2 regions of the Paraburkholderia caribensis genome follow, and region 2 is predicted to be linked to the other one. Evidence: riboswitches for the same ligand, from Rfam matches in the RefSeq annotation. Region 2 holds a riboswitch; the other holds the start of a gene.
The links. A riboswitch is a leader RNA that binds a small molecule or an ion and turns the genes downstream of it on or off. The one in region 2 is predicted to bind fluoride.
Positions count from the first base shown of each region.

Region 1 (4,415 bases), on a different replicon from region 2:
CATCACTTCAGGCGGGCGGCACCATTCGCGAAACCGTATATACTGTTTATACCGTTAACGAGGAAACACGATGAGCACGCCGCGAACCAAAGAACCCACCAAAAAGGCCTACCACTTCCCGAAGAGCGCGAAGGAACCGGCTGCCGAAACCAAAAAGCCCGCAGTGAAGGCATCACGGACTTCGGAAGCGAAGAAGGCAGCGACGGTCGAGCAGGCGCCCGTAGTTGCGCCGGAAGCGGCAGGCGCGAGCCCGAAGGCCACGAAGACGACGAAGACGACGAAGACCGCGGGCACTGTGAAGGCGGCGAAGAGCGCAAAGACGGAAAAGGCAGTCAAGCCCGCCAGCAGTGCAAGTTCTGCTGCGAACGCGACCCCTGCGAAGGCGCCTAAGGAAGCCAGGGCCGTCAAGACAGCGAAGACCGCGCCGGCATCCGCCGCCGCTCCCGAAAAAAAGCCGCGTGCGAAGAAAGAGAAGGAAAAAGTGGTCCGCGACAGCTTCACCATGCCGAAATCCGACTACGCGAAGATCGCCGAACTCAAGCAGCGTTGTCTCGACGCGGGCATTTCCGTCAAGAAGAGCGAACTGCTGCGCGCGGGCCTGAATCTGCTCGCCGTGTCGCCCGCCAAACGCCTGATCGCGGCCGTTCAGGAACTCGAAGCGGTAAAGACGGGACGTCCCGCGAAGTCATGACCCCGCGTGGCGGCCGCGCGTGCCGCCGCGATGCCGGAGAGCCGTTCGCGCCCGGCCGTTCAGCGCGGATAGCGCTCCACGAACGCCGTATGCATGCGCTTGAGCAGCGCGATATACGGAAGGCGTTGCGCCGACATCATCGACGATGCGGCGAGGGCGTTCGTCTCATCCCACAGGCGCTCGAACTTGTCGCGGGCGACGTCGGGCGGAATGCCGGACGTCGGCCGATCCAGAAAGTCCTTTTCGATTTCGTCGGCGCGGCGGGGTGGCCGCGCTGCCGACCCGGTCGGCTCGTTATCGGTCGGCTCGTTATCGGACGGATCGGAGGACACGGTTGTTTGCCCGCTAGTTCATCGATCTCAGGAACCGCCAACGCTGGTCCATGCTGTGCAGCAGCGCGATATAGCTGAAGGCGGTATCGCTGTCGTCGCATGACTGCGCGGCGTCGTTGACTTCGTTCCACAGGGTTTCGAAACGTGCGGCTGCTTCGGGCCGGCTCAGCGGCTGCGCGAGCAGCTCGGAAAACGCAAACGACAACTCCTCTGCGCTGCGCCGCAGAGGAAGCAACGAACGACGCGAAAGATATCTGTACTTCAAGAGGTCCCCAGCTGGCTTGCGTGGGATGCGCGCGAAGCGGGCGCTGCGCGCGCCGTCCGGCCCAAGCCCTTTTTTGCGACGATGCGACGATGCAAGGCTCGTCGCGCGTTCGGCGGCGATGCATGCGTGACGGGCCGTCACGAGGTCCGCCGCATATGACGACGATGATACAGCCACGCGACGCCCACGCGGCAGCGTTCAGCAATGATCTTTTGATGAACGGCAGGTGTCAGTCATCGTCGTGCTGGGCGCGTCGCGCGGGGTGCGCGCGCGTGCCGTTCAGCGCGAGACGACGGCGACCGTCGCGATGCCGAGCACGGTCATGACGACCGACGCCGCCACGTGAATCGCAATCTCCCCAGCGGCCCAGTTGAGGCGGCCTTGCTGCAGGTGCTGGACGACTTCCGCGGAGAACGTGGAGAACGTCGACAGGCCGCCCATCAGGCCCGTGATGATGAAGAGGCGCCATTCGGGCGCGATCTGCGGATTGCGCCCGAAGTACGCGACGGCGACGCCGATGATGTAACCCGCGATCACATTCGAGGCGAGCGTGCCGAGCGGCAACGCCGGAAAGAGCGCGTTGAGGCGCAGACCGAGAAACCAGCGAAACAGCGAACCGAGTGCGCCGCCGATACCGACGGCAAGAATGGACAGATACATGAGCAAGCCTGGAAAGCCGAACATCGACGAACCGGGCTGCGGCGAGGCGTGATGCTGCAACGTCCGCAGGTCCGGGCGAAGCAGGCATCATCAGCCACGAGGGCGGTTTAGGAGAATGCCATCTCCGGCGCGCGCCAGTCTAACATCGGCGCGCACGTTGGTACGAAGGACCGGCGGCGCGCCTGATGGCATGTGCCGACCCCGGAAACGCGAGGTTACACCAGACGCCACGGGCTTGCAGTGGTGCGTCAGCCGACCGTTTCGCGTTCCGGCGTCGACGTGATCTTGTGGATCGACAGATCGGCTCCGTTGAATTCGTTTTCCTGGTCGATGCGCAGCCCGACCGTGATCCGGATTACGCCGTAGACGAGCGTGCCGCCGAGCGTCGCGAACCCGACGCCGCCGAGCGTGCCAATCACCTGGGCCGCGAACGACACGCCGCCCAGTCCGCCCAGCGCGTGCAGGCCGAAGATCCCCGCCGCGATGCCGCCCCATGCGCCGCACAGGCCATGCAGTGGCCACACGCCGAGCACGTCGTCGATGCGCCAGCGGTTCTGCACGATCGTAAACATATAGACGAACAGCCCGCCCGCCACGGCGCCCGTCAGCAGCGCGCCGAGCGGATGCATGACGTCCGAGCCGGCGCACACGGCCACCAGTCCGGCGAGCGGGCCGTTATACGTGAAGCCCGGGTCGTTGCGGCCCGCGAGCCACGCGGTCAGCGTGCCGCCGACCATCGCCATCAGCGAGTTGACGGCGACGAGGCCGCTGATCTTGTCGATCGTCTGCGCGCTCATCACGTTGAAGCCGAACCAGCCGACGGCCAGCACCCACGCGCCGAGCGCGAGAAACGGAATGTTCGACGGCGGATGCGCGGCGATACGGCCGTCGCGCGTGTAGCGGCCGTGGCGCGCGCCGAGCAGCATCACGGCAGGCAGCGCGACCCAGCCACCGAACGCGTGCACGACCACGGAGCCCGCGAAGTCATGGAACGGCGCGCCGAGCGCCTGCGTGAGCCAGGTCTGGATGCCGAAGTGGCCGTTCCAGACGATCCCCTCGAAGAACGGGTAGATGAAGCCGACGAGCACGAAGGTCGCGAACAGTTGCGGGTTGAACTTCGAGCGCTCGGCGATGCCGCCCGACACGATCGCGGGAATTGCGGCGGCGAACGTCAGCAGGAAGAAGAAGCGCACCAGCGCATAGCCGTTGTGCGCGGCGAGCGTTTCGGCGCTGCCGTAGAACTGGACGCCGTAAGCGATCGTGTAGCCGATGAAGAAATACGCGATCGTCGACACCGAAAAGTCGACCAGAATCTTCACCAGCGCATTGACCTGATTTTTCTTACGGACCGTACCCAGTTCGAGGAACGCGAAGCCCGCGTGCATCGCGAGCACCATTGCCGCGCCGAGCAGAAGAAAGAGGGTATCGGTGCCGGTTTTCAGACTGTCCATCCGTTTGATTCCTGCGATGCGCAAAAAGCGGGCATCGAATGCAAGAAGTGGGCCAAATGGATGCGCTAACGCGTGTTGTCGGTGCGATGCTGCACTGGAATGGGCCGATGCCGCCTCGAAGCGTTTCGATTACTCCACCTTCCCGGCACGCGCGCCGCGATATCGGCACATTAAGTGTGCATGAGCGCGAAATCGGGGCATGCAAATATCCCAAAAACGGGCATATACCTATGATTTGCTTGCTATTTCCATACGAATCAATAACGCGGTAATTGGCGCGCCAGCGCGGCGGAACGCGCCCTGAACATGCGCCACGCCCGGCGCCCGCGATCGGCTGCCTCCTGCACCAGCTTGGCGACGCGCCCGCCGGGTTGCGCTTTGTCATGAACTGCAATCGCCGACATAATGTGCCGTCCCCGGCGCGACCCGCCGGCTTCCGACTCTCCCGGCGCGCGCATGAGACTGACGACCAAAGGCCTGCTTCTGATTGCGATCCCCGCTGTCTTCGAACTGGCATTGCTGTCGGGTCTCATCAAGGCGCAGTCGGATGCCGAACAGGCCGAGCGCTGGAGCATGCATAGCGAGGATGTGCTGCGGCAGACAGCCAGCATTCTCGCGCCCGTGCTGCTGGAATCGGTGCGGTTGCGCGGCGCCGTCGTCAGCGGCACACGCGATACCTCGACGCCCGTGGCGTTCTGGATGGACGTCGACCGTCGCATCGACCGGCTCGCCGAACTGGTCGCCGACAATCCCACGCAAGTCGAGCGCGCCGCGCAGATCCGCCAGGCCGTGCAGATGTACCGCCAATGGTCGGACCGCGTGCAGGACCTGATCCGCTCGGGACGCCGGCGCGACGTGCTGCAGCGTTTTCGCGACCTTGCCGGAACCGACGTGCTCGACGGCTTTCGCGCGCAGATCGCGGCGTTCCAGGCGCAGGAGCGGCAGCTCGATTCGGTGCGTTCGGCCGAGGCCGCGGCGGCGCGGGAGCGGCAGCAGTCGCTGATCGTCGCGGCCGT
Region 1 covers NZ_CP026101.1:2,173,747-2,178,161, reverse strand. Annotated here, with positions in the region: gene C2L66_RS42345 (hypothetical protein) at 71-691, shown strand; gene C2L66_RS09665 (hypothetical protein) at 751-1,023, opposite strand; gene C2L66_RS41590 (hypothetical protein) at 1,037-1,465, opposite strand; gene crcB (fluoride efflux transporter CrcB) at 1,568-1,948, opposite strand; fluoride riboswitch at 2,023-2,083, opposite strand; gene C2L66_RS09650 (ammonium transporter) at 2,197-3,399, opposite strand; gene C2L66_RS09640 (sensor histidine kinase) at 3,856-4,415, shown strand, end outside.
Region 1: it holds a riboswitch for fluoride, as region 2 does, so the genes downstream of both, crcB (fluoride efflux transporter CrcB) here and C2L66_RS40380 (voltage-gated chloride channel family protein) in region 2, are expected to answer to the same signal.

Region 2 (4,415 bases):
GCATGCCTGCTCATCGACGGAAACGGTGATGGCAAGCGGCTGATCGGCAAGTTCGAAAAAGCCGGCCGAATGGAACTTGCCCGCGTGATCGAACCCTTCGGCACCAGTCATCAACGTTCCGCCCGATGCGCCGTGCTGTTCGGCGAATTTCAGCAGCCAGTCGCAGATTGACTGATGTCCATGCTTACGGTTCTGTTCAGTGAAAAACGTCAATTGATAGCCTTGCATTGCAGACTCCTTTTCAGGTGTGACGGGTTACGGAAAGCGTGGCCATGCCCAGCGCGGTCATGACTAACGAACCACCGACGTGCAGCGCAAGCATGCCGACCGACCACCCGAGTCGGCCATCTCGAATCAAGGTCAGCAGCTCGGCAGAAAAAGTCGAGAATGTCGAGAGCCCGCCAGCGAGACCGGTGATTAGGAAAAGGCGCCACGCAACAGACAGACCTGCCGTCGAGCCGAAGAACGCGATCGCAAACCCGACGATATACGCGGCGATCAGATTGCACGCGAGCGTTCCCATCGGAATGTTTGGCACGAGCGCGTTCATCGTGACGCTCAAGCCATAACGGGCGAGTGCGCCTAGCATCGCGCCGATGCTGATGGCGATAAGCGAGTACGCCCCTGTCATGATTTAAGTTCCGCTTGACGTTGGGTGCGCATGCGCAGTGAGCTGATGCGCGGCGGGGAGTTCGCAGAGGAACATCACTGCGTGGACCTTGCGCAGCTCATCGGCGTGCTCGCGCATAAAGTCACGCAGGCGTTCTTCTGTGTCGACCAGTTCGAGACACTGCGGATGCCGCATTCCGCTGATTTCTGGATGCTGATGAGAAAGCTGCTCTCCAGGCAGATACCCTGAACTGATTTGATGCAGCATCGCTTGCATGATATTGGACCTCTTCGCGACAGATATCAGGTGATGGGCGAGCGCAGGTGCGCTGAGGCGATGCCAGAACCGCGTCGCTCGGGCGCGGGTCGCAAGCGGGAAGTAAAGTCGCAGCGCCGCAATGCGCTGGTTGTTGCTTTGCTGAATCATTGGCCGCTTTCCCCTGCCGTCACTGCCGGATCAATATACCCACGCGGCTGCTTGCCATTCGCAACCAGTGTCACCGCTGTTGCTTTCTGCGGTCGAGACCCGCCGGGTTCGGCACGCTGTATTCCGTCTGGCACCGGCAGTCGGTGTTTGCGATGTTTGCCATGCCCGACGCGCTGCGCGTGATAGATGCCCGCATGGCCAGAAAACAGATACGCGGTCACGCAGCCGATTGCGGCAAGCGGGCCGATGCCCGTGCCGAACAACTCCATGGCCATGATCGTGGTGGTGATCGGCGTATTTGCGGCCCCGGAGAACACCGCAACGAAGCCGATGGCTGCCATCAGCGCGAACGGCATATGCAGCAGCGGCGCCAGTGCATTGCCGAGGGTCGCGCCGATGTAGAACAGCGGCGTGACCTCGCCGCCCTTGAAGCCTGTACCAAGCGAGGCAACGGTAAAGCCGAACTTTGCGATAAAGTCCCACGGCTGCATCGGCTGCTGAAACGAGCGAACGATGTCGGGAATGCCGAGGCCAATGTAGTGATAGGCATCGAGCGCCCACACGGCGGTCGCTATGACGATTCCGCCCACGAACGGGCGCAACGGCGCATATGGGATGTAGCGCTTCACCAGCGCGCCGAGCTTGTGCGCGCTGGTTGCGAATGCCATGCCGACCAGACCGAACGCAATGCCGGCGATCACGACAGCAACGACGCTCCATGCGCTGATCGGCGCGATCGTGCCGACCGCATAGTGGACGTGATGGACGCCCCATGCCAGACAGACCTGATCGGCGACGATGCCTGCCACGATGCAAGGGAAGAGCGCGTCATAACGCATGCGTCCGATTGCCAGCACCTCGAGTCCGAACACTGCACCGGCCAGCGGTGTGCCGAACACCGACGCGAATCCTGCGCTCATGCCGATCATCAGCAGGATGCGACGATCTTCACGTTCGAGGCGGAACGCATGGGTCAGCTGGTCCGCGAGTGCTGCGCCCATCTGCACGGCCGTGCCCTCCCGTCCGACCGACGCACCGAACAGATGCGAGACGATCGTGCCGCCGAGCACGAGCGGCACCATGCGCAGTGGTACGACCTTCTTCGGATCGTGGATTTCGTCGATGATCAGGTTGTTGCCCGCAATGACTGGCTTACCCAGCAGGTGGTACAGCCAGCCCACGGCGAAGCCCGCCACGGGCAGCAGCCAGATCGCCCAGCGGTGAGCCTCGCGCCACGCGGTTGCGCTATCGAGGGAAATGAGGAAAAAGGCGGAGGCGCTACCTGCGAGAGCCGCGGCGACGCAGGCGATCAGAAACCACTTGCCCAGATAAGGCAACAGTTCGAGTTGTTCAAAGCGTTTGAGTTTGTGCATTGGTCATGTGCGCGATGTTGCTTGGCCTGACCAACGAAAAGGATGTGGGCGCGAGCGCCTACAGTCCCGACGATAGTCAGGTAACTGTAGGCGTCATTAACCGCGCCGTTAGCGCGATGGTTAAAGGAGGAACGCCATCTCCAATCAACTCGGACTATATAGCATCCGATGACAGCGAACAACCGTCTCTCTTCCCTGATTCAGCCGGGGAAGATCTGAATTGCGCCGCGATTCGCGGTAACGGTGTTTCCTGACGGTCCGTTTGAAATCCGCTAGCGGCCATTGCATTGAATGTTCGGCGAAGGGCTGCTGTGGGTCGGCTACGGAATTTGGGGGGGCCGCTCGGCGACGCGCGATCATCGGCGAGCTTCGAACTGCCGGGATCGGCCAGATGCGGTCGTTCGAGCGGGGCCAACGCGCATGCCGGAGCGGCGCTTGATGTCCGTACTCCGGTCACGCGCCCGTCGCGCGCTCGCCTATTGACCCATGCTCCGGAGATTGATAGGATGGCCTCACTTTCAAAACGCCCTCCCGGTCCGCCGGGAGGGCGTTTCGTTTTGGTTCCTGCAACCAAAATGGAACCCTGGAATGAAAGCCTCTCTTGAAATCCGATCTGGCTCGGATGCCGGTCTCGGATATGTGCAGTATGGCAATGGTCCAATTCGCGTGCTGGTCATGCACGACTGGCTCGGCGACCATTCCAGCTACGATGCAGTCATGCCTTGGCTCGATGGCCATTCGTTTAGCTACGTTTTCGTCGATTTGCGCGGCTACGGGCAATCCATCAACCTGGACGGTGAATTCACGGTCGAGGAGATTGCAGCCGATTGCCTCATGCTCGCTGACCGACTGGGTTGGACGCACTTCCATATCGTCGGCCACTCGATGACCGGAATGGTCACGCAACGTATTTCGGCGGACGCGCCGTCCCGCGTCATAAGCGCGATCGCCGTATGTCCCGTTTCCGCAGCTGGAAATCGGTTGAGTCCTGATGCACTGGCTTTCTTTGCCAGCACCATGCAAGACGACGATGCCCTTCGGAGGTTGTTTCGCTTCGTCACCGGAGGACTGTCCGATTCGTGGGCTGAACGCAAGGCCCGACAAAGCCGCGACACAGTCTCACCTGACAGCCGGGCCAGATACCTCGAAATGCTCGTCACGGCGGACTTCGTCGATGACGTTCGGGGTCTTGAAACACCGTATTTGGTCATCGTCGGTGATAAGGATCCCGGACTGGATTCGGAGGCAATGGCGCGCACTTTTCTCGCATGGCATCCGAACGCAGAACTGCAAGTTATCCCCAACTGCGGTCATTACCCGATGCAGGAGTGCCCGCCATATTTCGCAACCGTTATCGAAGGCTTCTTGAAACGCAGTACCACCTGACTTGACTGGCCGCAGGAAAGCCGGAAACGGACATATTCAGGCACGGGCCTGGATTGTCCGCACCGGGTCGGGTGCTGCCGATCATGGCCATCGACGGCGAGGCACGCGACCCGCAATTCTCATCGGGCAATAGTCGGCCAATAGTTGCCGTTCGCGTAAGATGGAAGTTCGTGGCCTCAATGACCGCTTCCCCGTTTACAGGAGCCATTAGCTATCGCAGCCGCCCATCGGAGTCAGGCCTCGGCAGAAACTTCGGCCTATGGCAGGATGTGCCGAGCAATAAACCCTGCGACAGGTCGAGCTATGTCCTGTGCGAACTAGGCGTTATGCGACGGGTTAGAGTGGAATTTTTCCGGCGGGCACTTCGACACCGGGATCGACCCAGCGCTGCGTGACGCACGTGCAAATTTTGTCGACACCATCATGGTGAAGCGTCAATCACGACGGCGATGTTAAACAGGCTGGCACTGTAAATTGCACCGCGGCACCTCGGGGCTGGTTCGAACTCGCCCATAACCGGCCGCCATGCGCGTCGATGATGGAGCGGGAGATCGACAATCCCATACCCAAGCCAGTGGGCTTCGAGGTATAGAAGGGCGCGAAAACCTGCTCGGTGTTAT
Region 2 covers NZ_CP026104.1:407,413-411,827, reverse strand. Annotated here, with positions in the region: gene C2L66_RS40395 (DUF190 domain-containing protein) at 1-228, opposite strand, end outside; gene crcB (fluoride efflux transporter CrcB) at 242-631, opposite strand; gene C2L66_RS40385 (hypothetical protein) at 635-1,036, opposite strand; gene C2L66_RS40380 (voltage-gated chloride channel family protein) at 1,033-2,409, opposite strand; fluoride riboswitch at 2,490-2,560, opposite strand; gene C2L66_RS40375 (alpha/beta fold hydrolase) at 2,998-3,795, shown strand; gene C2L66_RS40370 (trifunctional serine/threonine-protein kinase/ATP-binding protein/sensor histidine kinase) at 4,234-4,415, opposite strand, start outside.